DNA from 2 places in the Paenibacillus residui genome. Region 2 is predicted to be linked to the other one. Evidence: a T-box and tRNA genes for the amino acid it is inferred to sense, from the RefSeq annotation. Region 2 holds a T-box; the other holds one or more tRNA genes.

Region 1 (16,384 bases), on a different contig from region 2:
AACGGGACAGCTGCCGAAGTTTGCTGAGGATGTATATGAAATTCAAGGAACGGAATACTTTTTGATTCCGACCGCAGAAGTTCCAGTTACTAATTACCATAGAGATGAAATTCTATCTATGGAAGATCTGCCTAAATATTTTGTCGCGTACAGTGCTTGCTTCCGTTCGGAAGCGGGTGCCGCCGGTAGAGATACAAGAGGGTTGATTCGCCAGCACCAGTTCAATAAAGTGGAATTGGTCAAGCTTGTCTCGCCGGAAAGCTCTTACGATGAGCTTGAGAAGCTGACGGAAAATGCGGAGAAGGTTCTGCAATTGCTGCAGCTGCCGTATAGGGTAATGAACTTGTGTACGGGGGATCTCGGTTTCTCCTCAGCGAAAACTTATGATCTGGAGGTCTGGCTGCCTAACAGCCAAGCTTACCGGGAGATCTCGTCTTGCAGTAATTTTGAAGATTTCCAAGCCAGAAGGGCGAATATCCGTTTCCGCAGAGATGCCAAGGCAAAGCCTGAATTTGTCCATACTTTGAATGGATCTGGATTAGCGTTAGGAAGAACAGTGGCGGCTATTCTTGAGAATTATCAACAAGAGGACGGAAGTGTCGTGATTCCGGAAGTTCTTCGTCCATATATGAACAATGTTGCCGTCATTAGCAAAAAGTAACGTTGAAAATTCACTGCTATATGTGATACAATGATCATTGTCCCCAAATGGGCAATGGGAGGATTCCGTATGGAATCGTCCGCTCGGAGAGGTGGTCGAGTGGTTTAAGGCTCTGGTCTTGAAAACCAGCGAAGGGGTGACTCTTCCGTGGGTTCGAATCCCACCCTCTCCGCCAATATTTTAATCAAATAGTAAATAGTTAAGCTGTAACCTGAATAGGTTGCGGCTTTTTTATTTGTCCAGACATTTAGACGGTATTAAAACGAAAAAGGGTTGTGTTAGATGCTAAACAGCATGGTACATACTACTCCTTGTATAAAAGAGGCGAAGCTTCGGCATTTTAAACTCATGGAGGTGTTCATAAAATGAGCAATATCGAAGCTCCAGTGGTTAATCAAGCGGCTTTGGTGGAAGCCTGGCAGGAAACCCTGCCGACCCTGCTTAATGATGGTGACCGATCCAATGTCGTCGGGGACGGGGTAGATGAGCAATCGCTTCGTATACACATTGATACTGCAGGGCATACGGGATATTCTTTTGACTTTCTGTGCACGTATGTCGATTCCCGGGAAGTAAAGGTTGAGCTCGTCGATGTAGAGATCAACAATCGAACCATTGATGAGCGTAACGAAACGATTCAACAGCTTGCAGATGATTACGTAAGACATATTCATGAATGTGCTCAGGCTTTACATGAGCTGACCAACAAGTGAGGAGGCCGTTCATTATATGACGAAAGCAGCAAGGAAAGACAAGAATTTGCAGAATGTTGTCGATAAGCTGGAGACAACTGCGGTAAATAGTCACCAGCGGCAGCAGATTCAGCAGGATACCAATGACCGTCGGCATCAAGATGCTTTGAACCATGACGAAGAATAGGGGGTAAAACCATTGCCGAAAACTAAAACGATACCCGTACCTTCTCCGGATGATAAGCAGTTCCGGGATAGACATGATGAACCTGCCAATGAACCTCTCTCCGGCTCCAAGAAGGTCAAAAATCACAATCATTCCCGCAATAACCATGGAGAAGGCAGTTAATTAGCACAAAGAAGATAAACCCTTAAGACTCTGATGTTATGGTAATTGTTGGAGTATGAATATTTATTAATAACGGCCGCATACTATAATCGACGGTGACAAGAGAGGTTGTGGTTCCGTTGAACTTCTCAGCGAAACAACCGAGTGTACGATTATTTTAGCTCGTTATAGAAACTGGAGGGATGTGCCAAAGACACGTTAGACGTGTCTCCAACACATCGGGACATTGTCGGAGACATGTTATCCAAAAGGAAGCTATACGAAGCTTGAAATGATCCCGAACAAGTCACCGTCACGATCAGAGGTCTCCTGGAGACCTCTGATTTTTGTTGTTTCGCGGAAGCGGAGAATTAAGGTTAATTAAACGAGTCAGGCTCATCGGGTAATATTTAGTATTACTTCATATTATAAAGTATGACTTTTCGGAGGTGGTTATTAAGATAAACCGTATACTGACAAGCTGCAGAAGCACCGATATAATGAAAATAACGTATAAAGGATGAGAAGATGGAGGGGCCAATTGAAAAGCTATCGGTTTCTATTATATTGGGCGTTGTTTTTGATCTGTTATATGGTTCTCACCAATGAGGTACAAGCGGCGGAACAAGAATCCGTAAGTTATTCCGAGCACAAGGTAATTTATGAAGGTAAATCCTTCACGATTCAATACATAGAAGTGGACTTAAAGGATCCTGGCATTAAAGTAACACCATTGCTTGCAGAGGGCGGAATAGGCCACGTGGAAGAGTTTGACCAAATGATTCGGCGAAGCGGTGCGATAGCTGCCGTTAACGGGACTTTTTTCAACGCATATGAACAGGACTCCGGCATCCGGTACCCGAACGGATTGATGATCGCGGATGGAAGGGCGATTCATTCCGGGATAAACCAGACTTTGGCTATAGGCCTGGATAAGAAGGCTGTTATTGAGCATTGGGAGATGTCACTGAAAGCTCATGTATTCCACGAGGGTCAGAATATTTATTCCTTCACTCCGTGGAGTGTTAACAAATACTTCGGAGCGGAAGCTCATGACCAGGTTAATTGGTACTCCCCCGAATTCGGTAAGCAGCATATTGACTATCCCGGCGGTAGCAAGATTGTGATTCGTGAAGGGAAAATTGTCGAAATTACGGAAGACGAGGCTCAGATTCCGGAGAATGGGGCTGTTCTTTTTATCGGTCATGCCAAAGGAAACATCGAATACTTATTGCCGCATCTCCAGGTCGGGGTTGACATTCAATTAGAGGCGGCTCTTCAGAGAAATACAAACGGTCAGAGCGGCAGCAGTGATTGGCTCTCTGCTATTGGAGTAGGTCCCAAGCTTATAACCGCTGGCCGAATAGATATCGATCCGGAACGCGATGGATTCAATGATCCGAAGATAACGAGCTTGGCGGCGGTCAGGAGTTTTGTAGGAATTAACCATGAAGGCAAGATGGTAATGGGGACAACATCGGCCGCAACCTTATCGCAAATGGGGCATATTTTACTGGATTTGGGCTTAGTTGAGGCGATGAATATGGATGGCGGAGCAAGCTCAGCCCTATATGTGAACGGCAAGTTCGTTCGTCCGGCAGGAAGGCCGTTAAGCAATGCCTGGATCGTTCAGAAGCTGGAGCAACCGCAGGTGCAAATTTTTGTAAACGGGCAATATGTTCATGATTATCGGGGATATATTAACGGAAATACGACAATGGCTCCATTCCGTGGAATATTTGAACGGTTGGAGGCGGATTTCGAATGGGATAATGAAACTCGGACGTTGACCGCTTGGAAGGATAATATCCAGCTCATTCTTAGGCCGGATGACCAAACAGCTTATGTCAATGGGGAATCCGTCAGCCTCGATTCCGCCCCCGTCATTATAGACGGACATATTTATATCCCTTTAAGATTTGTTACTGAAGCATTGGGCGCTACTGTGGAATGGGATTCGGAGCTTTATCGGGCGTCGATCATCGTTCCTTAGAGCCTAATGGGCAATGCTGCCGACTCTTTATTAAAATCTGCCGTTCTTTTCCCGTGTCCAGCGGCGAATGTAGTAAGCGTCCTCCAAGTTCGGTGGAACATCGACGAAGGAATCTGCAGGAGGCTCCGGTCCTATTGAACGAATAATGGCCTGCTGCCCTTCTAAGCGAAGCGATAGGATCCTGTCCGGATTCAGGTTAGGGAGAAGTTCAGGGTCCATAGTTCCGCTCCAGACCGACCAAGGGAGGTCCTTCGTCCATCGGGCAGGGGTACCGTGGAAACAGAGCATACCCTCATCGATCCAAACGATTTCGTCGGCCGCATATTCCCATTCATTCAATTCGTGGGTGGACACGATTATAGCCTTTCGTTCGGATTCCCTCGCTAATTCGCTAATGATCTTCTTCCGTTCGTGTATATCCAGGTAATTCAACGCTTCATCCAATAGAAGGAACAAAGGGTCCCCGAGAAAAGCTTGCGCTATGCCAAGACGCTGATGCTGGCCTTGCGAAAGCTCCTTTATTTTTACATTTCTCAGGGGCTGGAACTGAAATCTCTCGATAACCGCTTCCACCTCCTCCCGGGAATCTAATCCTTTGAGCTCGGCTAAATAAGACAGGAGCTTGTAGGGTGTCATTTCTTCATACATTTGCAATCCGGTAGGCATATATCCGATGCAGCTTCGAATAAGGGGGAGAGCCTCTTTAACGGTATGGTTTAAATAACGAATTTCGCCTTCATTGGGGAAAAGCGCGGTCGCCAACAGCTTGAGCAGAGTGGTCTTACCGGCTCCATTCCGCCCAACGAGCAAAGTGATGCCCCGGGATAAATATAGATGGTCTATGTTCAACAGGAAGTCGGGATGGCGATATTTCACTTTGTTCAGTTCAATCATACCGGATTCCTCTCACGGGATGTCCAATCCAATTTGCGCGGCCGATAGGCCGAAAGGAAGCAAGCCAATCCGGCGATCAGAAATAGTCCATAATAGACTTTTAGCTGTCCCAGTTCGATCCACTGATGAATAAGCAGCCATTCCTGGCCGAAATGAAACAAGAGAAAGGCCGCGATGGAAATGGTGAACCCTGCAGCAATCCCTTTGCGATACGTAAGATACGCCATCAACCCTCCCATGAAGAGAACAACGGATAACCAGGACAACATGAAGGTCAGAAACGAAAAGGACTTAACCGTCCATAACAAAAAAAGTGTACCAAAGAGTCCCAGCACAATATTAATAGCGACGACGATCAGCAGCCGGCTCAATATTAACAGCGCCGGTGGGAAGGGATGGATGCTCTCGATCGTCCTCATTTCCTTATTCCAGGAACGGTAGCTGTAGGCCATTCCGACGAGAATAAACAAGGGAATGGCAGTTGAAAACAGATTTCGCGGGACGAAGGTGTAGTTAGCAATCATACCGCACGTCGTCAAAGTAATCATAATAAATACAACAACACTGACCGCCCAGAACGATTTATGATAGGCTTGAAGCTGGTTCCTGCACAATCGGATGAATGACGGCTTTTTGCGCGGGACGGCGGACAGTTGAAGGGCTTGATGCTCTTCCTTAAGTCGGTCAAATTCATTCTGCAGATTGGCAATCAGACGACGTGTATCCTCTGGCTTCGGGGAACTAACGATATATCTGGATAACGGCTCTGCCAGCCCATTCATCATCTCATCGATTTCTTTCAAATCCGTCTTATGCATACGTATTTTCCCCCTCCTTCTTATGGCGGATCTGCACACCTTCTTGGATTAAGCGTGAACGCAGCCTTTTCAATCCTTGATATAAATTGGTTTTGACGGTGGACAGCGGGATCTCCATAATTTCCGAGATTTCATGCAGCTTCAAATCCTGGTAGAACCTTAGGATAATAATTTCCTTCTGAAGCTCGCCTAATTCATGAAGTGACATTAGAATTTCTTTACGCGTTTCCTGTCTTTCGTAGATTTCGACGACGGAAGGCCCTTCATCCCGTCTGTCCGGCGTTTCAGCAATCTGCTGCTTTTCATTCTGAAATCCGAGGCTTTTCCAGTAATCGCGGCATAAATTCAGAGCGACACGATACAGCCAGGGGCGGATTTGCTCAGGCAGCCTTCCCTTCTTCAATTGCCGGATTAATCGCAGGAACGTCTCTTGAACGAAGTCTTCCGCTCTTTCCCGATTGTACAGATGCCGTTCCAAATAGCCGAGCAGGGGTCCATGATAGCGATGGATAAGCACCTCAAATGCCGCTTGATCCCCGTCGGCCATCCTTTCGACCAATTGTTCATCCGTCACCGGTTATCTCTCCTCTCCGGAGTATGGTTGCATTACCCGGTTCCACTCCTCCAGCCATTCTTGTTCGGTAATGACCGGAATATCCGCTTCTGAGGAATGGCTTTGAATAGATAGCCCCCGTTGATAAAAGGTATTTAACAGCGATTTAACCTGCGCTGTTTTTCCCTCGGCGATAGCCCGGTCGATCATGGCGTACAGATCTGTTCCCTGGTTTAGGGAAAGCAGCGGGTATACACCAGCCAAGCTTCCTTTGACTATCTGTTCATGGGTGAAATGCATCTCTTCACGTAAATAAAGATAATAGAAGGCATTGCGAATCAGGCCAACGATGGAGTGAGGTTGTTCCTCTTCCGGTTCGGAGTAATAATTCATATGTAAATCTCCGAACAGATAGGCATTTACCGTTTTCCCCAGCTGATACTTATCCAAATTGTGGGACGTCGTTTCAGACAGGATGAGGCTATGCCCGGTAACCTTAGCCATACCCCCAACGTAGCCTTGGTTAGCTAACGATAGATAAAAAATTTGATCAATCCCATTGGGCGGTTCATTCAACCAGGAGCGGTAATAGTTCAAATGCTTAGACAAGTCCCGAAGAAATCGTTCCGCCTCAAGCTTGTTGCTGGGCGTAGTAATGATTCGAACCGGCTCTTCGGGTACGGTTACTTCTATAAAGCTGCCCGAGAGGGCCGTCAGCCCGTCTGCTTCTGCTGATTCAAATTGTTGGTTTCCCGGCTTGCTTGACTCCGTTTCGGGAATAGTCCCATAGAGCCGATGGTCAAATCCTTGAAATTGGACTTTAAAACGAGCTTTATATTCCAGCCCCGCTTCCGTATTCAAATAAAGCTTGTCCGTATCCATTCTACCTTTAAAATAACGAAATTGCTCTCCGGGCAAAGGGTACCACGCGGCGCTCTCCGGAAGAAATGCGTTCTTGCCCGAAAGGAAAATCGGGATGGCGGGACGTTCGGATAAAACCATCCATTCGTATAAAGGACCGTTATAAGATAACTCCAAGGTTTGAAACTCAAGATCCGGATCCGGGCGGACGGATTCCAGAATGAACCGGTCTCCATCCCGGACCCAGGCGACCGATTGATGATTCCACTGCACACGGGTGACTTCCAAATTACGGTTTAAGACGAATGGCAGGGAGGCCGTTTTCTCCTGATCATAATTAGGAATCGTTAAGACGGCATCGACTTGAATCCGGTGGTTGGATATACGGGATACCGACAGTTGGTATTCGCCTATTCTAAACTCGTCGGGCTTATTTTTCGAAACAAGCTGTTCATAAGAAGCTGCATCTTCCCTGGCCGCTTCATACTCTTTATAGCGGTCTATCCATAGTTTTCCGTATGGAATGAAGCATAGAATGACTAAGGCAGCAGCCCCCGCACATAGTCCCAACCACCATCTCCGGAGGCGAGAGGGCCGATGAAGAGTGAGATAAGCTGCAGCAGCGACCAGCAGTAAGAGCGTAACCGAAAGGGTGAAACCTCTGGCATACCACAGCTCGTCCGCAATGATGGAATGTCCCCATAGTTCGCTTTCCAGAAGGGAATCAACGAGAAATTGGTTTAGATGGAAAGTGGTAAGAGGGTACAGCTCATAACGATTAATGATGAATACGTCCAGGAAGAAGGTTCCGAACATCCAGGCACAAAACCCGATCAGATATGTAATTCTTCCCGGTATCCATGCACTCAGAAGCATAGCTAGTGCCAGTGTGACAGCATAGGACACTTCATATTGGAGAGCGAACAGCAGCGTGTAATCTATCACTGCAGAGACGGAAAGCTGACGAATCCATCCGTAATATATAAATACGATGGCCATAGCTGCAGTAAAAAGACTTAAATAAATTAAATAAACAGTATATTTCGCAGTAATCCGAGTCCAGATAGAAACCGGCAAGCTCCCCATCCATGAATATCCGGGCCGGTGGAAATCGGAGCGAATGGACCAAATTCCAAGCATGAATGCCACCCCGAGAGTCAATACATGCTTAACCTTGTGAAATTGGTAAGCGTAGGCGTACAGATTCTCGGAGGCGGGAGGTGCGATATGCGACAGTTCGAAGGCAAACCAAAAACCATAAAGCAGAGGCAGCAGAAACAGGATTGGTTTACTTAGCAATGCCTTGGTTTCAGACTTTACCTGTCCAACCCATTTGCTCAACTGGCCTCACCGCCGATCAAGGCCAGGTAACCGTCTTCCAGGGAAGGGGAGAGCGAGAGAGCATTAGCCGTAGGGGAATCGGAGGCAATAAGCTTGCATTGAATTCCTCCCGGTATGCGGCGGGAGTGAATAAGCTGGATTTCCGGATTCCCAACCAACCGGAGGAATTGCTCCTCCTTCACCTCTACTTGCCACACCTTGCCCTCGGCGCGGGCTTGCAGCTGCCGTTGGGACCCGACGAAGGCAAGAACCCCTTGCTTCATTACGGCAAGCCGCTGGCAGCTGCTTTCAATATCCGAAACAATATGTGTCGATAGGAGTACCGTTCGCTTAATGCTGAACTCCGATAACAAATGCCGAAAACGGATACGTTCCTCCGGGTCAAGACCGGCAGTGGGCTCGTCCACAATCAGAATTTCGGGTGAAGCGAGCAGCGCTTGGGCGATCCCCAGCCGCTGCTTCATGCCTCCGGAATAGGTTCTGACCTTATCCTTTGCTTTAGTCTGTAGATTGACTTTTTCCAGTATAGTGTCAATAGCAGACTTCCTTAGTCTGGGGTCGTTCATTCCCTTCATAACGCCGATATAATCGAGAAAATCATAACCCGTCATATGCGGATAAATTTCGATAAACTGCGGAAGATACCCGATTATTTGGCGGATCTCTTCGGCATCGGACAGGGGACGGCCGTTTATTCGAACCGTACCTGATGTAGGATTCAGCAAAGTGGCTAGAATCTGCATCAGAGTTGTTTTACCGGCTGCATTCGGTCCCAGCAGCCCGAACATTCCCGTTGGGATTGTTAAATTTAGGTTGCGAATCGCCCAAACGTCTTTTTTAAATTGTTTGGATAAATCTTCAATTTTGATCAACGTTCTCATCCTTTGCCGGACTATATGAATCGCATTCTAATCCTTCAACGATTGCCCTATGTAAAAAGTTTGAATTAGACTTAACCGAAACAAAGACCAACCGGCTTCGATTGGTCCTGTTAAGCTTAATGGTTATCCGTAGATTTGCGAGAGGAAGGCCTTCATTCGATCAGCCAGCAATGAGGGAGCTTCGATCATCCCCATATGTGCGGCACCGTCGAGCAGAAATGTCGAGATGTTGTCCCCTTCAACCGAGAAGGTTTTGTCCGGAAGGACAATCTGGTCTTCCGCTCCGGCCACCAACAGTACGGGCACTTCGGCCATTCTCAGCACCATTGTGCGGTCTGTTCGTTCCCTCATCCCCTGGAGGGAGCGGATGGCTCCGTCCGGATGCGTTGCTTGGCCTATTGCCGTCATGCTCTCGACCTCCCGGCTCATGCTCTCCAGATGGGCTTTGGCAAAAAGCTTCGGGATCAATTCCCCTGCAAATGCATTCATTCCCCGTTGCCGGATGGCTTCCATATTATCGGATCTCTTCCGCTTACCTTCTTCATTGTCAGGCAGCGCGGTAGAGTGAATCAGACCGCAGCCGGCCAGCTTATCCGGATGCTTCCCGGCAAAGGCGGCAGTTACATATCCGCCCATAGAATGCCCGAATAGAACGGCCTTCTCGATCTCAAGCTGCTCTAACAGTTCAGCAATGTCTTCCGCCATAGTTTCCATTAAGTACGGGCCTTCCGGAACGGAAGATTGCCCGTGCCCTCTTAAATCCGGAATGATGAGCCGGTAGCCGTTCTCTAATGCCGGCGCGATGAACTTCCAATACTGCGAGCTTCCGCAAAATCCATGCAGCAGGACTACGGCATGACCCTGTCCGCGATCTTCATAGGCCAGCTCCACCTTCTGCCCCAGAGTGCGTAATTGAGCTTTATGCATGGGTTTTCCCACCTTTCGATTTGTAATGGATAAAGAAAAACAGGCACATAACCAGGTCCGTAAAAATACTTTTCGTATAGTATAGCATGCCGCGGTGTATTACATGCAAAGGGGAGAAGCCGAAAGTAAAAATTTTACATTTTTATTTTAGAAAGCTCTATTTCCTGACACAAAATGAATTTATTCATTTAATTTTTTAAAATATAGAAACTTTTTCCAAAGTAATAAGTCTATATGGTTGTAATATTCATTACAGCATGGAAGGGCCAGATGAAACAGGCCCATAAAGATAAAGGAGCAGAGATGAAGACTAAATTAACCAAACAACCCGAGCGCCTCCCGGTAAACCTGGGAATATCGGAGCCCAATGAAATCATATATTGGACTGGCCTGGGATTTATTCTATTGTTCTTGTTCATCGCCCCGTTCCGCACCGGCTTATATAACGGCTATCTGATTCAATACGAAGTCAATGTTTATGGGTCGGCAGCTTGGACAGCCTTATTCTTCTTTCTCATTTCGCTTTATTGGATCTTTCGTTGGAAAATCAGCTCCGTGAGAGATGCGTTAATGTTATTAGCTTGGGGTTTGCCTTTATCCTACCTCTTATCCGGATTCGTGGCCGTATCTCCCTACAGCAATGGAAAGCAGATTTTGCTTCATGCCATGTATGCGATGTTATTCGGGCTGGCGGCTTATTTCGCTCGAAGCCAATCGGGGAACCGGATGCTCCAATTCGGAATTATGACTTCCGGTTATATGGTGGTCATTTATTGCATTCTAAACATGTTCGGAAACGCTTATTTTCGTGATGCTGTCATGGAAGACCAAGGCTTGAGGCTGACGGCTGTCTTTCAGTATGCCAATGCTTATGCGGCTGTGCTGATTGCCCTGCTTTTGGGCTGCTTGCATTTTATCATGTCCTCCCGCAGCCGGGTGATCGTTGCACTGAATGCATTAATGCTGGTTCCGTTGGCTCTCTCGTTCTCGCTAACTCTATCCCGCGGGGGAATTGTGGTGCTTCCGCTTATATTGCTGGCGCTGCTGCCTTTCCTCTCCGTTGTCCGGCAAATCTGTTTTTTTATATATTTGGGGATCGGCTTCACAGCCTCCTTCCTGATTACGGACCGGATCAAGAGCATATCACTCGAAATGCTCAAACGAATGAAAGCCTCTTATGAACAGAATGGTGCCGCCGATACGGTCAGCCTATTGGATCCTCTTTCCTGGAAAGGCTGGCTGACGCTCGTACCGGTATCGATTGGGGCGGCAGCCCTTATTGTCATCCTCCAGCTATACCTGGCGCCGTTGATGGAAAGAAAGCTTGCGCGGTTTGCCGGCTGGAAATGGTCTAATTGGATTGTTCCCGTTGGCCTCATAGCCTTAGGGGGAATCGGACTTCTGCTTATCACTCAGGGTTCAATGGTCGGGAATCTGCTCCCGCAAGCGCTGCACCAGAGGATCGCAAGCATTAACCTCCAACAGCACAGTGTACTCGAAAGATTAATGATGTTCGCCGACTCATTGAAAATATTCGCCGACCGGCCGGTTCTCGGCGGAGGCGGCGGGGTCTGGGAGGCGCTGTTCACCGCTTACCAGGGCGCTCCTTATCTTCCGAGGCAGGTTCATAGCTATTTCTTTGAATACCTTGTTGAAACCGGCTTGGTCGGGCTTATTTTCCTGGGAGGGTTACTCCTGCTGGTGTTTATTTTTTATATCAAAAATGTGTTCTTAAGCAAAACAACAGATCCCGATCAATCAATTCTTTATTATCTTGTGGCCATGTCCATCTTGCTTCATAGCGCGCTTGATTTTGAAATGAGCTATGGCTATATCGCCGCACTCGTGTTCCTGTGTTTGGGTGGGATGGCATCCGCTGTAACTACTGAATTACGCCTGGAAGGAAGCAAGCTGTGGGGTTGGCTTACGGATAAAACCTGGGGACGGCTTGTTCCGGGTATGATTTCGGCCGCGGCCCTTATAGTACTGATCATATCCTTTTACGACTATCAGGCGAATAGAACCTTCTATACTTACTTGGATCAAAGCATGAAGGGGAACAATGCCCATGCGAACCAAGCTTTAGAAAAAGCCTTAAAGGCGAGGCCGAATCATCCTGAATATGTGTTGGCCAAGGTCAATGAATTAAATAAGATGTATAACCAAACAGGGGATTCGAAGATTCTGGAGGAAGTGGCGAAGCACCTGCAGCAGTTAAGTAAGAAGGAGCCTTACAATCGTTTGCTTGTTGAACAGCAGTTCATTTTACATCTCCGAAAGGATGAGCTCCCGGAAGCATTGGACGTTGCATATTCACGTCTGGAAAGCAGTATTTGGGGCCTGAGCCTGTTTGAGGATTTTCCAAACTGGTATGATCGTGCGGTTGATCTGAACCTGCAGCTGGGTGATCAGGCCAGAAAAAATAATGATCCTGCAGCGCAGCAAAAATACTGGGATGATGCCATTCAGCTTTACCAAACGGTGCTGGATAAAATGAAGGAGCTGGAGCAGCTTCCGGAAGGGCAGATGCACGAGCCGTTCGGGGTGGGTCCGGGGATGGCACTGTCTATCGGACAAATTTATTATTTGCGGAATGATTACAAGACTGCCGCGGATGTCATGGAACCCTATACCGAAGGGAATTGGGAGCTTCCGGCAAGCCGTGAATTGACCCGGTGGTATTTGGCGGCGAGAATGAGGCAGGGAGAGGAGCATCCTCCATTGTATGACAAATTCATCGGGCAGTTCCCTGATGAGAAAGAATGGATTGAAGGAATGGTTCATTACGATGCTTGAAGGATTTCGATGAGGGAATCGTGATACCACGGATGAATATTCCCGACTAACAAGGGCAGCTACTAAAAAGTACTTGCATCTGATTCTAGGACATGCTATTATATTGCTTGTGCCTTTCTTATAGTAGTTGCCAAGGAGCTGTGGTGTAGAGGCCTAACATGCCTGCCTGTCACGCAGGAGACCGCGGGTTCGAATCCCGTCAGCTCCGCCATTTAACCCAATGATATGATTTAGAGCAGAGTGCGACTCTGCTCTTTTTATTTTCTCTCGGAAAAACAAAAAAACGTCCGAAGACGTTTTACTGAAGCTTGAGCTGGCGTTTCCTTCTTAGGCTGGCGATCCATTCCGGCAATGCGATGCCTGCCAATATGATCAGTACGCCGATCCATTTCGTCACCGAAACCTCTTCCCGAAGGACAAGGCTGGAAGCAAGAACTGCGGTCGGAAGCTCTGCAGCACTCAGGATCGTAGCCAGTGATCCGCCGATATGAGGAACCCCCAACGCAAATAAAAAAGGGGGGATTACGGCGCCGAGCAAGGCCAAAACAACCGCAAATTTAATGAGTCCGTTCCATAAGGAGCCGTCGACCAGAAAAGATGGCGGGAAAATGATGCTGATCAGTATAAATGAACCGGTGAGCATGATGGCGCTTCTTTTGGCCGGATGGATATGAGGAGCGGTTCGGCCGCTGAATAGAATGAACAGTGTATACATAAGGGCGGCAACCAAACCCAAGGCCACGCCTGCTAAAGTAAAAGAGCCCAGTCCCTGTTCCAGAATCCCGCTGGCGAGCACCGTTCCGGCCAGGAGAATCAGTAGGGCGACCAGCTTTTCTTTGCCCGGCCACCTCCGGTTGAGTAGTGACTCGATAAGCAGGCCCATCCACGAAAATTGAAACAACAGAATAATTGCCAAAGAAGCCGGTACATATTGCAAAGCGGCATAATAAAATACACCCGTCAAACCGGTCGTTGTTCCGACGGCCATCAGCATTAGTATTTCTTTAAAGGATGCCGGTGATACCGCGTCTCCCTTTTTTCTGATTTTAACGACGATAAAGATTATCCACAGTGTAAGCATCCCCAGTAAGGTCTGGCTTCCAACGACCTGATTGACGGTAAAGCCCGATTGATAGGCCAGCTTGACGAAGGTGGACAGCACTCCAAAGCTGCAGGCACCTAAAAATACCAGAATTACGTATCGCATCATGGGTAACTTCATCCTTTTAGCTCGTGTTATGCATCTAAAATACAACAAGAAAGGGACCCCCAATTCTGGGTCCCCGATGCTTATGTAATGGTCGAGACGACAGGATTTGAACCTGCGACCTCTTGGTCCCGAACCAAGCGCTCTACCAAGCTGAGCCACGTCTCGATATCTTATTAACTTACTGGCGCGCCCGATACGATTCGAACGTACGACCTGCAGTTTAGGAAACTGATGCTCTATCCTGCTGAGCTACGGGCGCTTAAGCAAAAATCATTATATCATAAATAACCGGGAATGGGAAGAGGAGCAGCCTTCCAAAATTTCCGCTGATCCCGGACAGTTGCGCCGGAATCAGCATAAGTCTAACGGCTTTTCTTTCGCAAGGTGCGGAAGAAGTCGGTGAGCATAGAAGCACATTCTTCCATGAGAATTCCGCTGGTAACCTCCACCTGATGGTTAAACCTTTCCTCCTGCAGCAGATTCATTAATGTCCCTGCACAGCCCGCTTTAGGATCCGCCGTTCCATATATGACATGGGGTATTCTTGACTGGACAATAGCCCCGGCGCACATAGGACAGGGCTCTAATGTTACATACAGGGAGCAATCCAGCAGCCTCCAGGCCTGCAGATGTTCGCTCGCTTGCCGGATCGCGATTAATTCGGCGTGAGAAGTCGGGTCCAGTGAGGTTTCCCGCAAATTGTGCCCCCGGCCAATAATTTCTCCATTATGAACAATAACGGCACCGATGGGAACTTCTCTTTTGGCCAATGCTTTCTCCGCCTCTGTTATAGCTTCGCGCATCCAACGGACATGGTCCGGATGGTCCACTGCTTGTCCCTCCCAACTTCTGAAATGTGGATAATTCATCGAACATCCATTCCTTTGTTAACATGTTGTGGATAAGATTGTGGATAAGTTCTGATGACTTCCGTTTTCTATTGTATAATTCCTTAATCTGAAGAGCAAACAAACTATGAAAAACGTCGAAAAGTCAGAATATTTCAGCATAAACCCGTTTGACTGCCGCCCTGAAAATAACTACATCCAAATCATTCCAACCTGTGAATAATTCCTGAATAACTCATGCTAAATCAGCTTGCGCTCATCCAAAGCTACTTGTTTAAGCCATTCTTCGTGCAGTATAGTTTGCAGGATTCTACGTTGAATTTGCTCCACTCTTCTTCGCGCAAGCTCTCTGGTGACTCTGAACGTATGTGTAATCAAGTCTATCAAATCATTCTGATGAGGAGGCAGTTCCATCCGGTTTAGCATGAAGAACGGAATGGCCGCATAGGGCACGAAGCTGTTCGCATCCTGTTCCTGCCACTGGAGAAAGGATTCCGGCATGCAGAATTGATTTCCGGAATGCCTCAGGACATGGCAAAGCTCATGAAGGAAATCCTCCCACTGCTCCTCAGGAGATAGGCGGGCATCCACATTTACGCTGTACATACCTAGACCACGGTCAATATGACTGCTCCGAAAAGGCTGATAATATACCCAGATATTCATTCTTGATGACACATATTCTATGGTGAGATGCTCCGGAGTGGTAATTCGATATTTGCGGCAAATTTGTTCGACCCATTGTTCGAAAGGAGTGCATTTGTAAAGAGATAACACCGTTATCACCTCTTGTCATCAGTTTAATACAGAACATACGTTCCTTTTTATTTCGAAAAAGAAAGCCCTTACTGGGCACAGAACTTTCCTTTAGTAATTGTTATTTTGCCATGCCTCTAATTCTTCGTTTCAGGCAGCTCGAACGAGCCTGCACCTCTACTTGAATCAAAACAGCGACCGGGTTTCATAGCTTCTCGTAACTGGCTTGTCCGGTTTAGCCATGGATTCCCTCATAGCTTCCCGCTGGTCAGGTTATTTTCCCTGCCGGTCCCCCGGCTTGCGGTCTTTCTCCTTCTCCATTAGAAATTCAAGAAATTTGCGAGTCTCCTCGCGTATTTCCGGGGAAGCGTTCTTTAAATCCCTAAACAGAATCGTCAGCTCCGGATCATCAATATCGGGGATATCCTGGGTTGGCGTATCCCGACCAAGCAGATAGTCGACAGAGACATCGAAGAAATCGGCTATTTGCTTTATAGTGTCCGGGTCCGGCTTCCGGTCTCCCGTTTCATATCTGGATAACTGAACATTGGAGATGCCCAAGGATTCGGCCAGTCTTTTTTGTGAGAGTCCTGCCTTGTCTCGAAGAGATTTGATTCGATTACCCAATACGCTCATTGGAATGTCCCCACTTTGAAATCAGTTAGTACTCAAATATTACCATTTACCATTACGGTAATAAATAGTTTTGCCAAAACGGAAATAAAATGATTGACATTACCAAAATGGTAATATTAGAATACACATATAGTAACCGATTTGGTAAATTCAAACTATTCTTTTCGGTGGATACCTATTACTCACAGA
Region 2 (16,384 bases):
TTCCTGCTGCTTCCTAGTTATAAATTGAGCCTGAAATTGATTAAGTATTTCACGGATTTGCGTGAAATTCTCGCAGAAGTATTTGGTATCTCTACAGAGCTGAACTTTCATTCTTATCACGACCGTTCGCTATTTTTTCAACTAATTTATATCGAACCTTAACCTGTCTTTTTGAATATAAGCTTTAACTTTCATGGCTAATAGTCAGAATATTTTCGTTAGCATCCAAATAAACAACAATCAATTGATCCGTATACTCCGGATTAAAAGTGAAATCCATGATAAAAATCTGTTCTTTTTGCTCTTTTTCTATTGTCACACGCCTAGATCGGACAGAATGACCGTCACCAGCAGGACAACTTACGCCGTCAATCGGCGGACATTATGCGTAAACTGGTATTTCGCGCAAATCTTTATTGCTTTTGATTATGATTTTCTTATTGTTGGTAATACTATTTCTGCCAGCGCTACAACTGTTGACGTTCCATTAGCTGCCCGTGTTAAAAACACGAATCTGGGAGGATCCTGCATGCAACTATATTTAAAAGGAAAAACGCATTGGTTACTGGGTCTACATCAGGAATCGGAAAAGCGATCGCCTTGTCATTAGTAGCGGAAGGTGCCGCTGTGCTTATTAACGGACGTCGTGAAGAAAAAGTTAATCAAACGGTAGAAGAAATTCAAACAAAGTTTCCTGACGCTAACCTTCAGTCAGTTGTAGCTGATCTAGGGACAGAACAAGGATGCCGACAGGTTATTGAGAAGCACTCTGAAGTAGACATTCTTATTAACAACTTGGGAATTTTTGAGCCTGTCGAATATTTTGATATCCCTGATGAAGATTGGTTCAAGCTGTTTGAAACCAACATCATGAGCGGTGTTCGACTTACCCGCCGGTACCTGAAACAAATGATTCAGAAAAAGGAAGGCAGAGTCATCTTTATCGCCAGTGAAGCAGCGATTATGCCATCTCTGGAAATGGCTCATTATAGTGCGACCAAAACGATGCAGCTCTCGCTCTCCCGCAGTTTAGCCGAGTTGACTAAAGGAACGAATGTGACTGTCAATACGGTTATGCCTGGTTCCACTTTAACTGAAGGAGTGGAAACGATGTTAAATCAGCTTTATCCTAATGAGAAATTAACAATGGAAGAAGCTGAAAAGCGATTTATGAAAGAGAACCGGCCAACCTCCATTATTCAAAGGCTTATTCGACCAGAAGAAATTGCACATCTCGTCACCTTCTTAAGTAGTCCTCTTTCTTCTGCCATTAATGGTTCCGCGTTACGTATAGATGGAGGATTAGTACGTAGCGTGTTTTAATAAATCAATTTTGCAGCTGCACCCGTTCATTATCTGGCTTCCTTCAAATCGTCCCGGCTTTGCTCCAGCAACTGAAGGATCGAATCATTTACCAAAGTTGGGTTTTCCCTTGTCATATGCGGTCTATGGCTTCCTCCCGAGACAACTAAATATTTTGATCCTTTGACAAGGGAGCTCAAATATTTAACCCTTTCCTCGTCAACAAATGGATCATGCTCCCCCGAAATAAACAGGCATGGACATTGAATACTTCCAAGCTGTTCCGTTGTAAGCTGCGGGTAAAGACGCCAATCTTCAGCCGATTGTTTCATGAATTCTTGCCAATTCCCTTTATGTGCTTCGCTGTGTCTTTCCATCATTTGGTCGATTGTAGTTTGCATCCCTTTATCTATTAGCCATTCCGGCTCAAATTCTTCGACCCCTGTCGGATCGCAAAATCCACTTGTACCTATTGTAGTAAGCGTAATGACTCTCTCCGGATGATTAACGGCAAGGTAAAGCCCGACATTGGCTCCCAAGCTGTAGCCAACCAAATGCGCGGCATCCATATTCAATTGCCCCATAAATTCTATCACGTCATCTGCAATTTGCGGCGTAGACCATTCAAGGCTTTCGCATCTTGTTCTGCCATGCCCTCTGAAATCCGGGAAGTAGCAGGTGTATTTTTTTTGAAAATCCAATATTTGACTAGCAAAAGCCAATATTCCGCGAGAATAACCGCTGTGCAAAAAAATGAGATTCTCTCCATGCCCCATCTTCTCGTAAAACATTTCCAAATCATTGACCTTTACATATGGCATTATACTCCCCCTATCCGCTGTTCTTTTCCAAAAAATCAAGAATGGTATCGTTTACAAATGCAGGATCTTCCCTATTCATATGAGTTTTATGGCTTCTACCGGGTACGATAACATAACGGGAGTCAGGGATTAGATTTGTCACCCGTTTTAGATCCTCTTCTGGAGCGAACTCATCATACTCCCCTGCGATAAACAAAGCGGGACAGCTTATACTTCTTAATTGATCGTCCGTCAGATTGGGATAGGTTCGCCAATCCTTTATTTTCTGCCTAAGAAACTCCTGCCAATTTCCTTGATGCGCATCAAAATGTCTTTCTTCCATCGATTTAATGAAATCATAGTTTTTGTTTTGCAACAGCCGTTCCGGCTCAAACTCTTCCGATCCCATGGATGCAACAAAGCCGCTTTGACCGATAGAAGTTAATGATGCCACTCTTTCGGGCTGATTAACAGCGCAATGTAGTGCCACTCCTCCACCCATGCCGTAACCGATGAAATGGGTCTGTTGAATCTGAAGCTGGTCCATAAATGCAAAAATATCGTCTGCATGCTGGGGAGTACTCCACTCAAGACTGCTGCTCCTCGTTCTGCCGTGCCCTCTGAAATCCGGAAAATAGCAAGTATACTTGCGTTGGAAGTCGAGTATTTGACTGGCAAAAGCCAATATTCCCCGAGAAAATCCACTATGTAAAAACACTATCGGACTTCCGATCCCCATCTTTTCATAATACATTTCGATGTTGTTGCATTGAATATACGGCATCCCGATTCAGCTCCTTTAAGACGTTATATTTTTCAATTGGAAAGTATAATGCCAGCTGCTCTTTACTATACTTCAGGATCGTAAAATTCCTCCTCGTGTCTCCACCATTAAATTACAATCATCCACAAACATACGTTCTCTATACTTTACCATATAGTGGTAATCGGTTCAAGGGGTTTTTACGCGTCGTGGGATTTGGTGTTTGAGGTTTTCTCGTCTTGAAACAAAATAAGCCGCTGACGCGGCTTATTTTGTTCAAGGAAGCTCTTGATATTCTCTGACAACGTTAGAGTTTAACTTTAGTGAAATACAGATTCAAATCATCATCCACACGAACCATGGAACCGGGAGTTACCGGTTGTTGCTGATACGCCACTCCCCTGCCGTCGGGTATATATCCCCTTTTTGCATACATACGCTGTGCACTGCCATAACTTTGATAGAGTCCGACGCCGATTCCAGCGATTCCATATTTCTCAAATGCAATGTTCTCGATGGCTTCCATTAATGCATTTCCTATCCCCCGATTTCGAAATGGAGGAATAACATTGAAATCATTTATTTCCGGTATGCCATTTTCAACAAAGTAAGGGTAATGTGAGGTAGTAAGAAGATGTAAGCTTCCCGCGAACTGCTGTTGGTAAAAGGCTAGTAAAGTAATTCTTTCCCCTGTTACATTCTGTTCCCAACATCTCTGGATGTAATCCCTGGACTTTCCGACACCATGTTCTGTGAAAACTTGATACACAAGCTCTACGTCCGATTCAGTCATTTGACGAATTTCAATAGAATTAGTCATAATCTCCCCCCCTATTCAATTACTACTATATAATTCGTTTACCAGTTGGTTTAATGCTGGAGAACGTCACCCGAATTGTAAATAGCTCGCCATATCCTGCATTTTTTGTACCGGCATGGACGCTAAATGGATTTCATCCAGTTATTTTGTCTCCTTAAGGGAAAAAAATGAAAACTAACTGGAAATCCTCCATCTATATTTCCTAAAAATGATGATATAGGACGAAGTATTCCATTTTAAATGTAGTTTTTCCAGTTAGTCTAGCGGCTTTCTACCATTCAATAGAATTTACCTGCATAAAATCCAGTTACATCGTCGGAATCACATCGAGGGAATAAGTAATTGGGTTACCTAGGCGATTTTTAGTATAAATAGTTACCGCCCGAAATAGATTCACGAAAAAATAAGCTCGGCCACAACACCATAGTGATCGCTTGGAACTTTGTTCGCTATCGGTGTTGGCTCTGTTCCGAAAAGGCGCAGGCTTCTGACCACGGGCTCCGGATCTTGATACTGCGGGTCCTGCCTCAGCATAATCCAATCCACACGAGCAGGCATTTGCAGTGTATGAAGGCCGTTCCAGCGAGGATTTCGGGCAAAATCGAGGGTTGGTTGAGCCTGCAATCCTGTTCGCCATTGCTCATATTCGGCGAGATCCAGCCATTTAGCGGCACGGCCATTCAGCGATTGGCGCCCCTGCAGAAGCCTATGGATACTAGAATCGGGCAAATCATTGAAATCACCGCATAACCACTCCACAGTGTCCATTTCGGCCATAGAGTCGATCCAATCCAGTACAGCGCATATTTGAACTTCTCGGGTGAGCACACACCTCCAGTCCAGGTGAACATTCGTTATGCCGATGCGAACCGAATTGACCTGCAGGATAGCCCGGTGAGCGCAATAAACCGAAGGATTCGAATCGCTATCCCAAATCGCTTTTTCCATCACAAAAGGGTGTTTACTTAGTATCGCCAGACCTTCCCCGGCATCTTCCAGATCCGGATACGCCTGAAAGGTGACATAGGGATATCCCGTCTGTTCAGCGATATAGGCAGCAATCGGTTTTGACGAATAACCGGGGGTCTGTGCGGCAGCCTCCTGCAAAGAGATAACATCCGCATGAACCGAACCGATTTCTTCGCAGAGGGCGGCCAGTCTGCTGCTTAGCGTTCTTTCGTCGTTCCATATATTATAAGTAGCGATGATCATGTAATCGCCTCGTTCCTCAGCTTGCTCCAATAAGCCCAAGCTTCCAAATATTCTGGCAAATGTGAAGAATGGTACTTTAAGCATGTCGCAATTCTACAATAAAGCTGAACCAGCACCTCTTCCACCAACGACCGGTGATTATCCCACTGCCACAAGGAAGGGTGTAAGGTACGGGCCGCTTGCCGAAGTGTATCCATAGTCAAGTCGTCGGGAGACGAGCAAAAGGCGAAGAGAAAATCATAATGCGGAGGTCCGACCATTGGCGCTGGGTCGATGACGCCTCTCAGTACGGACGAATCAAAAATAAAATTATGAACCCCACAGTCCCCGTGCAGCAAATATGCCTGCAGATTGTCCGATCGGTATATGGCTTCAGGAAGCTGCTTAACCCAATCATGGTCGTCTTGTGGCAGCAAGCCTCCTATTTGATCACGAGCTTCCAAGATTCGCTGCTGCAGGAACGACGGCCATGAGTCGGCAAGAGGCTCATCCAGCCACCCCCAACCTTGGTCAGCACTGTCGCGTTGATATCGATTTATGAGCGACTCCGCCAAGGCGGACAGCCATTCTGATTTGGACCCCATCTCTTTATTGGCGGTTCCTTGAATATACTCATAGACGAAGAATTGATGAGCCGGATCGACAAAATAAAGCTTGGGAAAAATCAATCCTGCGTAGGTTTGAAGAAAGCTTGCCACTAATTCTACGTGCTTAGGACCATCGATTTTCAGAACATATAACGGTTCGTCACGAAAGCCGACAGTGTATACTTTGCCCGCAGTCGTACCCGACATTTCCCGGTCCAAAATACATGCCGGTTGAAGAATTCCTTGATTCTTCAACTGAACGAGTATCGATTGCGCTTGAACATCACTCATTCACATCCTACCTTCCTTTACTTCTGTCCGTGATCCTATCCTTTCCTATCATTTTACTTCTTCCCCGAATTCTTCAGATAGTAAAGATTGAACATAATTAAACTATCCTGTTCGAAACAGTTTTTTCGCAAACACTCTGCTCTTCTTACACTCTCCTTGCTCCTCCACTCAGGGGTATCGGGATAATTCATGATTTTTTTTAATGATTAGTTTGTCATAAAGTAAGTATGAAGTCTTGGTAGCCTTCAGGAGTCGGTTTTCCGTCGGACACTTTGAGCGTTAGTTGCTCTGGAAAAGCCATAAAACTGACCTGGGTAGTCTTTCGACATACTGGGTAATCACCTTCTTTGTGGCTTAGTATGGTCTTCATGGTTTGTTCGGACAACTGGCTTTGGGACAGCAAATCTTCGAGGGCAAGGTGTCGTTTATATCCTTCGGAGCTTTCATTTCCGCCAACAATTCAGGAGCCAATTCATTCAGTCGATTGATCGTTTCTTGTATCTCTTTCTCTTGCCAATTCTGATCCGAATGCAGCAAATAACCGACAATTCCATTTACCAAAGGCTTTAGTGATTGACCGTGCTGGAAGCCAATTTCATAAGGTGTCCCACGCAATGTAATTTTGAGCATTATGTCCCCTCCATCAAACATTTCATATTCATCCGTAGTTCACATACGCTCAGGTGCAGGAAGACCGAGAACCGTTAATGCGTCGCCGATGGTTTCTTTGAATTTGCAGGTGAGCCAAAGCCTGAGCGCTTGTTTATCGCTATCCGCCTTTATTATAGGGCAAGCGACATAGAAATTGTTGAACAAGGTAGCCAGCTCATGAGCGTAATTACATATCATGTTTGGAGACAGTTCCTTACTGGCTGCATATAGCGTATCCTGCCAAGCAGCGATATGTCTGATTAATGAGTATTCCGCCTGCTCCATAGGACGGATCTCTTCCGGAACCATCGGTTGCATATTCAATTCGCGTTCTGCTTTATTTAGGAGGCTAACTGCGCGAGCGTAAGAGTACATCAAGTAGACACCCGTATTTCCGGTTACTTCTGTCGCCTGCTGCATGTCAAAAACAACCTCGGTCAACAAGCTGAACCGAAGAAGATAGTAACGGATGGCGGCAGCGGCGATCATCCGGCTCGCTAGCCCGGTTTTATCCGAACGTTTGTTATCAATGATCTCTTCCATAAGATCAAGTAAATCGGAGATCTTGATCCCTATTCCTTGTCTTCCCGACATAGCATAAGAGGCTTTGCCATCCGATGTATCTATGCCTAGTTCCTTCGCGGCCCCCGGACTTAATGAAACCACACCATAGCTGACATGACGAAGCTTCTCGGCTTGTTGGGTGTACCCCAGGATTTCAAGAGCTTGTTTCACCATGGCCTGGGGATATTCTTGTCTATGGTCGATTACATTGATGACGATATCTGCTTTGCCAAAGGAGGAATGGATTCCATGACCATTCGTCGTCCACAGTTCTTCCGAAAAGCGTTTATACAAGAAGTCCTTTTCCAGCAGCCCGAACTTCCATAGATGATAAGCGATATCTTTAGCGGTATAGGTCAAAATGCCGTTGGAACGGACCAAAACTTTGTCCATACTGTGTTCGGACTCTTTAGCTTCCGTTTCGGACGAGGGCTGTTTTAATACCCAGCATCCCTCCAGCTTGCCGGAAGTTTCCCGGTAAAACTGCGCCGTCTGCTGCAGTAAGCCGAATGCCGCCGCCCAGAACCCACCCCTGACAATATGGCTCTCCCAGACCAATAAATCATAGTGAATGCCAAACTCGCTCATCTCTTCGAGGTGTTCGCGTACAATCCGTTCAGCTATAAGGAATCCGATCCAGGATAAGTTCCCATTCCCCTCTTCCAGAGAATGAAGCACTTTAGTCCTTTGTTCCAGCAATGGGGTATTTTTTTCATACTCTCTATTAACCTCCGAGTAAATATCCCAGCAGAAGTCGCCAAAACGCGAGTGCTCTTTCTTATGGGGAACATTCAAAATACCTACAACCGTATCGGCAAGCTGATTCCCCAGGTCATCGATATAATTATGCACTTCGACATTAAACCCGACTCTTTTCAAGAGTCGTACAAGGGTATCGCCAATGCAAGAATTTCTCAGGTGACCGATGTGGGCGGATTTGTTCGGATTGATGGAAGTATGTTCAACAATGACCTTCTCACCATTATTCAGAGGCAGGGTGAATTCGCGGTGAGCCCATTCCTTCCAATCGATATGCATATTGATAAATCCCGGAGGAGCGACCTCGACGCGATGAAACAGGTTCTCGATATTCCCTTCCTCTTCCAGCTTGATTTTCAACATGTTTGCAATTTGCAGGGGTGCTTTACGTAAACTTTTGGCAAGCTGCATCGCAACGTTCGTTGAATAATCTCCATGTTCCAGATGAGCAGGCTGTTCGACATAAATGTTTACGTCATCGCTGTAGTCGAGACCGGCTTCGTCCAAAAGACTCCTTACCGACTTTTCGATGCTGTTTTGAAGCTGCTGACTGATCAACATTTAAAACCCTCCTCCTAAACTAAAAATAAAGCCTCCATCCCTATAAAAGAGACGAAGGCTTATGCGTTCGCGGTACCACTCTTGTTGTTAAACGTGTCGTTTAACCACTCCATAAGATAACGGTCTTGGCCGTGACTTCCTACTTACCATTCAGAAGCCATTCTCGCGGGTCCGTTTCCCTGCTCACTCCGTACCGGCTCTCACCTCTTCCGGCTCTCTTTGACTCGAGTCAACAGGTACTCTCCCGGTCATTAAATTTTGTGATATTTTGTAAAATAGTATATCTAAACCTTAATAAAGTCAATCTCCCGTCCACAAGCTCGAACCGTGTGGTTCGCCTTGTCATCAACCGGTCAGAAGGCTTTCTGCGAAAGCAACGTCTTTAATAAGCTTCGGATATTTTTCAGGGATTGAGCTGTCTTCCGCGCTCCAGCAGACACCCATTGCCGTCTCCACATAAAGGCACTGCCTTATAATTTCATTTGGAAGGTTAAGGTTTTGTTCCAGTATGCCTATGATATCGTTAATTTTCTTAAACAATTCCGGAGTGATTTCATCGCCGAATTCATTTAATATAAACCGCGGAACATCAAATACGGGATCGCCTATTACGCCTTTAGGATCGATAATGAAATATTGTCCGTCCCGGCCGAGCAACAGATTATCGTGGTGCAAATCTCCATGAAGCAGCATCTGTTGTGAGTATATCGAGGAAACCGATAAGCAGATCTCTTTTGCTTTTTTCATATAACCATACAATTCTTTACAATCATGCCGCGTGCTCATGTATTCTGTGATCCTGCCGACCCACTCTAGGTAAGTCGGGTATATTTCCGCATTGGCGGGCATAATGTGCAAGCCTTTATATATTGAGCAGAATACAGCTAGTCTCTTATCCAGTGAGCTCTCTTTCCTTAAAGGAATTCCCGGACGCACATCCTCTTCAAGGATGACGCCGTTGTCAATATCGGCATCAAACGCTTTGCAAAATCGTCCGCCGTTATATTCACATAAAGTGCTATACTCCGTAAAGATTTCTCGAAAAGCAGGGTTGCCTAATTTAAGCACTGCATTCCCGAAGGTTTCCGAGCAGCATCTAAAGATCAAGTTTGCGGAATAGGAAGGGATAAACTGAAAAGAGGTCAGCCTCCACTTGTCTGCATATTCTTCGATATCCCTAAGAACTTTCGCATAGAACTCTTGGCCAAAACGGTTAATGATATTTTCGGTTTCCTTGGGCTTGAAGCTGTAATGCTTGTTCATAAGAGCATCACCTCCGCTCCTGACCAATCAGGAACTTATTTCCATCTTTAGACTCAATTCTAACCTTTTTCAGCATGGAGTTCTATTGCATCCTTATTCCAGTTTAGAAAATCCGTTTGCACGGCACCAGCAGAAATTGAAAACAGATTTTCAAGGTAGCAGATACTTTATAGCGCGGAAAGTCCTCACTTCTTTCCAAATCAAGTTCAATATCGTGTAGAGGAAGTCCTTAGTTAATCGGTACTGAGTCATTATAATTAATTACATATGACCTTAATTTCAGTTTTTTTGCATCCAGCCATTTTGCATACATGTCGTAATATACCGGTCCATATAATAAGTTTTCCGGTAGTTGAGCAACTAACCTAATTTCTTCAATCTCATAGCTCGGTAATTCGTATAATTCGGTAACTTTGACGAAGAACATCATGCCATAACTACCATTCATCAAATATACTGCAAACGGTGTTAATTCAAATTGTACCGCCCCTGTTTCTTCATATAATTCTCTACTTGCAGCTTGAATTAAATCTTCATTCTTTTCCCTCTTACCCCCAGGCAATTCCCATTGTTGACGTAGCTTATTCCGTATAATTATCAACTGGTTTTGATATTCGGCGATCATGACACATATTTAATTTCATTAGAATTTATTTCATCAAGACCAAACCAAGTACACTCCATGATAAGCCCCTTTCGCCGATTCTAAACAGGGTAAAATCGTAATCGTCTAAATTATGAACTTTATGTTCAAATACGGCAATTACTACTATAATAGAACGTTTGTTTGCAAAAGACAAATTTCTTATTTCTGACAAGGGATTATCTACAAAGCTTATTCTCCAAGCGCAAGAGTTACAAATAAAGGCCTCGTACGGATTTATTTCATTTTATCCGTATTCTTCCTCCGTCAAATCCATATGGACACTCATGGCGGTTCGGCTGCCGTCAGCTGCGGCGAACACTACTTGGGAGGGTCCGATGTATGAGGCATCACCGGCGGCATAGAGTCCGGGAACCGAGGTTCTTCCCCCCTTATCCGTCTTGATCCCGCCCATATCCGTCCTTTCACAGCCCAATTGCTCAACGAATGGCGCGCTTTGAACAAATTTGGGGGATACGAAGCCGCCGGTTCTCGGAATTTCGGTCCCATCAGCGAATCGAATACGCTCAAGCCGCCCGTTGTGCCCGATGAACGACATAATAGGCTGCTCCATGATCGCGATTCCCCAGGATTGAAGCCGTTGTTTCTGCTCATCCGACAAGGTAGCCTTCCCGTTCGTGCAGACGATCAAATCCTTGCTCCAACTGAGGAGCAATTTGGCTTTATGAAAGACGTCCGGATATTCGGAAACGACGGCGAGCGGTTGGTCCCGCAGCTCCCAGCCGTCACAATAGGGACAATTGAACAAACTCTTTCCGTATAGCGGATAGAAGCCTTCGATCTCCGGAAAAACTTCTTTCACGCCTGTTGCCAAGATCAGCTTTCGTGCTTGAACACGCTGTCCTGACAAATCGCATATTTCAAATCCGGATTCGATCCTGCCCACCGAGGCCACCTCGATTGGTAAATGTTCGACAGTAGGGTAACGGAGCACCTCCTCATAAGCAATGCGGCGGAATTCGGCCGGAGTTACGCCGTCTCTCGTAATAAAGCCGTGAGACGCATGCGTAACGGCATTCCTGGGCTGATTGTTATCGATCAAAGCCACACTTCTTCTTGCCCTGCCTAGCACTAGGGCCGCATTCAAGCCTGCAGGACCTCCTCCGATAATCGCGCAATCGTAAATCGTCATGAAATTCATCCTTTCTTATTGAATTCGAAGATATTAGAGACTCTTAATGTCTGTAATAAGAACAAGAAAACATGCTTTACCTCAACGAAACACCATCTTTCCTAAAAATATAAAAAGCTCACCTTAATCCTTTCAACTGCTTCTGGGCCAGATCGGCTAATTTCGTTTCTCTAAGATGCGACTCCATCTTCTCTTCGGCTTCCTTCATGACCGCTTGTATCAAGCACTCGTCGCTGTGGACGAAACCACATTCAAACATGGAGGCGGTGCCCTCAATAGCGTGGATAATATCCAGAAAAGTAATGTCGTCTTTGTTGCGGGATAACCGGTAGCCGCCATTAGCGCCGGAAATCGATTCGATCATCCCCGCTTTTACGAGTCTCGTCAATATTTTGGATAGATAGGTCGGTGAAACGCCTTGGGACTCCGCCAGTTGCTGAACCCCTACCGGCTTGACCGGAGAAGCGGCAACGAGCATGAGCATGGTGTGCAGGGCGTAATTCGTCGCTTTTGTAAATTTCATGGAAGCACCTCACCTCATCACAGACTTATTGGGTCTATAATATCCTTGAATTTGCCGTTGTGTCAAGCTGTTTTCTTTTTTTTGTAATATATCACGAATCGCTTCAACCTGCAGCTAAGCAACCATAACCATACCTATTCGTATGTTTAGTTAATGATTCATTATTTCCAGCATTTACAAAGGTCAAATTTGCTCGGTCATCCTCACTTTTTGCAGGATTTTTACAGAGCTATATTGAAATTAATACTACTGTTTAATAGTCGGATGTTGGATGGCAGGATTGGCGGAGCATCGGCGGCCACCCGCCCCGAGTGTTAATCGTTCTCAGGAAGCGATACGGTTTCGCTTTTCACTGAATTACTTATTCTAAGACAAAGGGCGGCGGATTGATATGATTAATATCCATACATTATTGTTAAACGCCTTTATTGTCCTTATTTCCATATTTCTTTATCAAGTCTTATGTCTGGATAGAGAAAAAGAAAAATACAAATCGTTCATAAGCCTGTTCCTGTTTTCCGCGACCAATCTTCTATGTATGACCTTCCCTATCCACATTTATTCGGGATTTTTCTTTGATTTGCGGTTCATTCCGGTCATCTTGTGCTTTTTCTACAGCGGGTATCGCAATCTGGTTATTATTACGGCAGTGCATCTGCTTTACCGGTATCTCTTAGGAGGCGGCGGATTCTATGCTTCTATCGAGGTAGCCTGTATTCTTATGCTTGGCTTGATGATTGCGGGGCCTTTTCGCGACTCTTTTCCCATACGCAAGAAAATGGCAATAGCTACTTTCTTTACGCTGTTCTATTCCATAATCGTCAGCATCTCCTCTATGGCCACCTTGGGACAATCAGAAATCTATGTACGGTTTTTCCTTGAGTACATCGCCATTAACCTGATTACTATATGGATGTCTGTCTACTTACTTGAAAATCTGATAGAGAAATCCCGTCTGAAAAAAGAGATTCGGCAAGCAGAGAAGCTGTCCTTATTCGGCAATCTTACCGCCTCCATTGCACATGAGATCCGAAACCCTCTGACGGTAGTGAACGGTTTCCTGCAGCTATTGATCGAAAATCGGGGGACGGAACAGCAAAACCGGGAGTATCAGCAGCTGATGAAACAGGAACTCGAAAGAGCTCTATCGATCATTACCCAGTATTTGTCCATTGCGAAGCCTGACCCCGATATCACCGAACCGCTTGAACTGGGGAAAGTCATCGCGCAAGTCACGAGGACCATGTCTCCCTATGCCAACCTTAACAAGGTTGAAATTCACAGCTTGATCCCGCCTGGTCTTCATTTGGTGGCCGACCTGGCCAAAATAAAGCAATGTTTTATCAATATTATGAAAAACGGAATTGAAGCCATGGAGGACGGCGGCGTTCTCCAGATTAACGCTGAGAAGAGGAAGAACGAACTCGTCATAGATATTACTGATCAAGGGGTCGGAATGACTCAGGAGGAAATAGACAGACTGGGTATGCCGTTCTATTCCACGAAGGAGAAGGGAACCGGTCTTGGAACGATGTACAGCTACAGCATTCTTAGAGGAATGGGAGGAAGAGTGGAAGTGAAAAGCAAGAAAGGAGCGGGAACGAGGGTGACTCTAATCATCCCTGTCCCGCAAGAGTCTCCTGTTGAATGATATATCTTGAGCAGTTGTCTGTACGAAGGTTTCCCATTGCCCCCATTCCTTTAATTATCTATACTGGTAATATCATACTGTTGACCGTACCTCTATCTGGGGTTATCCGTATCTGCTTGTAGGCGTAACATTTCCCGGCTTTCAAAAGAATGGGGAGGTGCCTAATGAGTTGGAGTAACTTTAAGTCCAAACTGCTGCTGCAGTACATTTGGTCCTATCTCTTAATCTTTCTTATTCCTCTAATTATACTTACCTTCTTCATCTACCATAATGCCGTCCAAAATTTACGCGCCGAGATCGAGCATTCTTTTGTCAACCAGTTGAACCAGGTCAAGCACAACATCGATGCGCGTATGACCGAGCTTCGGGATATTGCAACCCGGATGGCTTACGATGAACGACTGACTCCATATATGGTCAGCCATCCTTATTATTCCCGCGACGCCATTCTAACCCTCGAGAAGTATAAAGCGAACAGCTCGATCCTGGAAGAAATCTTCTTGTATTTCCGCAAAGATAACGTTATCTACTCATCCCGCGGCCTGACGAATCTTGATGTGCTGTTCGATCAATCCTATTCATTCAAGGACTGGAGCAAGGAAGAGATCATCGACGATCTGAATAATGTCGCTTACCCGGTAGTACGCCCGGCGGGTTCAGTAAACACCAACGTGCATCTTGAAAAATCATTGCTGGCTTATCTGGTTCCGATCATGCCGAACCATTCTTATCCACATGGCACAGTCCTGTATTTAATGGAGGAATCCCGGCTTACGGGACTGATGGACTCCATCCTTAATGATTTTAAAGGGAATAGCTACATATTTGACCAGGACGGCCGAGTGCTTGCCCGAAATAACCACGGTGCTCCCATACCAACGGAAGAACTGCACGTCCTCCCGGAATTAAGCCCGGGCACCCACAGCTTGAAGCTGAACAACCAATCGCACTCTGTTGTGGCCGTCAAGTCGAGCTTCAATGACTGGACCTACGTGACCGCTATACCGAGCGACCAATTTTTCAGTCATGTTTTCCATATCCAGACCTTCTTTTTGCTTGCCTTTGCCATCGTTGTCTTGGTCGGGACATTCGCAGCCGTTCTCCTCGCCAAGAGGCAGTATCACCCTATTCACGATTTGCTGGAATTTGCCAAGCTGAAGGCGGACTCCACCGCCCCCGCTCTGACGAAATCCCCCAATGAACTGGATTGGATTCGCCAGATGCTGCATAACTACAGTACCCGTGTCGATCTTCAGGAGCCCTATGCCAGGAACCAGTTTTTGCTTATGCTGTTGACGCACGGGTTGCCTGAGGAACAGCAAGCGGGGCAGCTCTTGAAGATGTTCGGCGTGCAATTGGTTGGTGACCGTTACTTCGTCATTTCCATGGCTTGGGACGAATATCCCGGCTTATCGGAGCCATTCCAGGATCGCCAGAAAATTATCCATCTGCTGACGGAAGTGAGTATTCCCGAATATAAAACGCTGGTTTATGGCGTTGAGCTGCCGCAGTCCGATCAAATTGCACTCATTATCTGCATGGCTGGAACAACAGATCACGGCCATTCGCCGAATCGGCGGATCGAGCGGATCGTGGAAGCCTTACGTGCTATCGTGATGGAGAACTCGCATCTGATTCCGTCCTTCGGGATCGGCAAGTGCTATTCGAGCCCCGGGATGCTGAACCAATCCTATATTGAAGCCTCCTCGGCGCTGGAATACCGCATGGCCAGCGGCAAGGGCAGCACGACTTACTTCGAGAAGCTCTCCGATACTCCGCATTCAACCTACTGGATTCCGAAGGATGCGCTGCTCAAGCTGGTCCAAAGCTTGAGGCACGGCAACGAAACCGTCGCGATACAAATGATCCGTACAATCTTTGCCAACATCAAGTCGCAGAAGCTGTCATTAGCTTTTTTGCGCTGCATTTGCTTCGATCTCCTGAACACCCTCCTCAAGACGGCGTCGGAGCTGGGAATGGCCGAATTTGTCCGGGATATCCCGAACATGACCTCCTTCGAATCACTGGAGGAACTGGAAAATAAGCTGGGAATGTTCGCCGCGCAAATTTGCAAGCAGGTCGAAATGAACACGGAAACCAAACAGCACTCGATCATGGATGAGATCATCGCTCAGGTCGATGAGGAGTACACCGACTACCAGCTCAGCCTGGATAAGCTCGCGCAGAAACATTCTATCTCGTCCTCTTACTTGAGCCGCGCCTTCAAAGAGCGGACGGGATGCAATTTCTCGCAATACGTTTGGCAGCGCAGAATGGAAGAAGTGAAACGGCTGCTGCTGACGACCGGCGATCCGCTGAAGGATATTATCACCCGGGTCGGCTATCTGGACGCGCCTAATTTCATTCGCAAATTCAAGAAGGTGACCGGATATACACCAGGGCAGTATCGAAAGTTGCATACGGCACGTGAAAAGACATTGCTATATGCAGATGATGAATAGCCGAATCTTAATGCTTTATTTCGAATCCCAACGGTCATAGGCGGCCTGGTAGATTTCCACAACCCGATCCGCTCCCATTTTCTTCAATTGATCGCTATACTTATCCCAGTTGCTGAGCGGCTCTTGGCCCGTAACGAACTTCGCTTCCATCTGTTTCACATAAGTATCGAGATCCGAGCGCAATCTGGATGTTTCCTGCTGCTCCTCCTGTGTCTGGTATACTTTTGGATAAGGGACTTTGGCGTACGGCACCAGCTTCTCCAAGGTTTCTTTATCCAGCCAATCATCGAATTCGCCTCTCAGTCCTTGGCTCACCTTGGCATCCGCTACTCCCGGCGTCACAATGCCGTAGTCGGGAGTCAGCGTTGCCCTGTAGTCT

The links. The T-box of region 2 lies ahead of ACFQ03_RS08790 (arginine--tRNA ligase). A T-box ahead of a tRNA ligase gene usually reads a tRNA of that ligase, here a tRNA-Arg.
Region 1: it has a tRNA-Arg gene. The T-box ahead of ACFQ03_RS08790 (arginine--tRNA ligase) is inferred to sense a tRNA for this amino acid. The anticodon was not compared.

What each region holds. Positions count from the first base shown of each region.
Region 1 is NZ_JBHTIU010000078.1:207-16,590, reverse strand. It holds gene serS (serine--tRNA ligase) at 1-661, shown strand, start outside; tRNA gene ACFQ03_RS19600 (tRNA-Ser) at 747-836, shown strand; gene ACFQ03_RS19595 (hypothetical protein) at 1,027-1,374, shown strand; gene ACFQ03_RS19590 (hypothetical protein) at 1,391-1,540, shown strand; gene ACFQ03_RS19585 (small acid-soluble spore protein P) at 1,553-1,702, shown strand; gene ACFQ03_RS19580 (stalk domain-containing protein) at 2,223-3,674, shown strand; gene ACFQ03_RS19575 (ATP-binding cassette domain-containing protein) at 3,705-4,568, opposite strand; gene ACFQ03_RS19570 (hypothetical protein) at 4,565-5,386, opposite strand; gene ACFQ03_RS19565 (RNA polymerase sigma factor) at 5,379-5,960, opposite strand; gene ACFQ03_RS19560 (hypothetical protein) at 5,964-8,141, opposite strand; gene ACFQ03_RS19555 (ABC transporter ATP-binding protein) at 8,138-9,013, opposite strand; gene ACFQ03_RS19550 (alpha/beta fold hydrolase) at 9,146-9,949, opposite strand; gene ACFQ03_RS19545 (O-antigen ligase family protein) at 10,253-12,745, shown strand; tRNA gene ACFQ03_RS19540 (tRNA-Asp) at 12,880-12,956, shown strand; gene ACFQ03_RS19535 (EamA family transporter) at 13,044-13,955, opposite strand; tRNA gene ACFQ03_RS19530 (tRNA-Pro) at 14,044-14,120, opposite strand; tRNA gene ACFQ03_RS19525 (tRNA-Arg) at 14,138-14,214, opposite strand; gene tadA (tRNA adenosine(34) deaminase TadA) at 14,318-14,785, opposite strand; gene ACFQ03_RS19515 (ImmA/IrrE family metallo-endopeptidase) at 15,044-15,580, opposite strand; gene ACFQ03_RS19510 (helix-turn-helix domain-containing protein) at 15,833-16,195, opposite strand.
Region 2 is NZ_JBHTIU010000028.1:28,270-44,653, forward strand. It holds gene ACFQ03_RS08750 (CYTH domain-containing protein) at 1-111, opposite strand, end outside; partial or broken gene ACFQ03_RS08755 (SDR family NAD(P)-dependent oxidoreductase) at 530-1,323, shown strand; gene ACFQ03_RS08760 (alpha/beta fold hydrolase) at 1,353-2,123, opposite strand; gene ACFQ03_RS08765 (alpha/beta fold hydrolase) at 2,134-2,886, opposite strand; gene ACFQ03_RS08770 (GNAT family N-acetyltransferase) at 3,173-3,685, opposite strand; gene ACFQ03_RS08775 (endonuclease/exonuclease/phosphatase family protein) at 4,079-4,897, opposite strand; gene ACFQ03_RS08780 (phosphotransferase) at 4,894-5,775, opposite strand; gene ACFQ03_RS08785 (hypothetical protein) at 6,142-6,405, opposite strand; gene ACFQ03_RS08790 (arginine--tRNA ligase) at 6,445-8,307, opposite strand; T-box leader at 8,355-8,571, opposite strand; gene ACFQ03_RS08795 (aminoglycoside phosphotransferase family protein) at 8,656-9,378, opposite strand; gene ACFQ03_RS08800 (NUDIX hydrolase) at 9,803-10,198, opposite strand; gene ACFQ03_RS08805 (NAD(P)/FAD-dependent oxidoreductase) at 10,464-11,369, opposite strand; gene ACFQ03_RS08810 (Rrf2 family transcriptional regulator) at 11,488-11,892, opposite strand; gene ACFQ03_RS08815 (ATP-binding protein) at 12,284-13,543, shown strand; gene ACFQ03_RS08820 (helix-turn-helix domain-containing protein) at 13,708-16,005, shown strand; gene ACFQ03_RS08825 (extracellular solute-binding protein) at 16,021-16,384, opposite strand, start outside.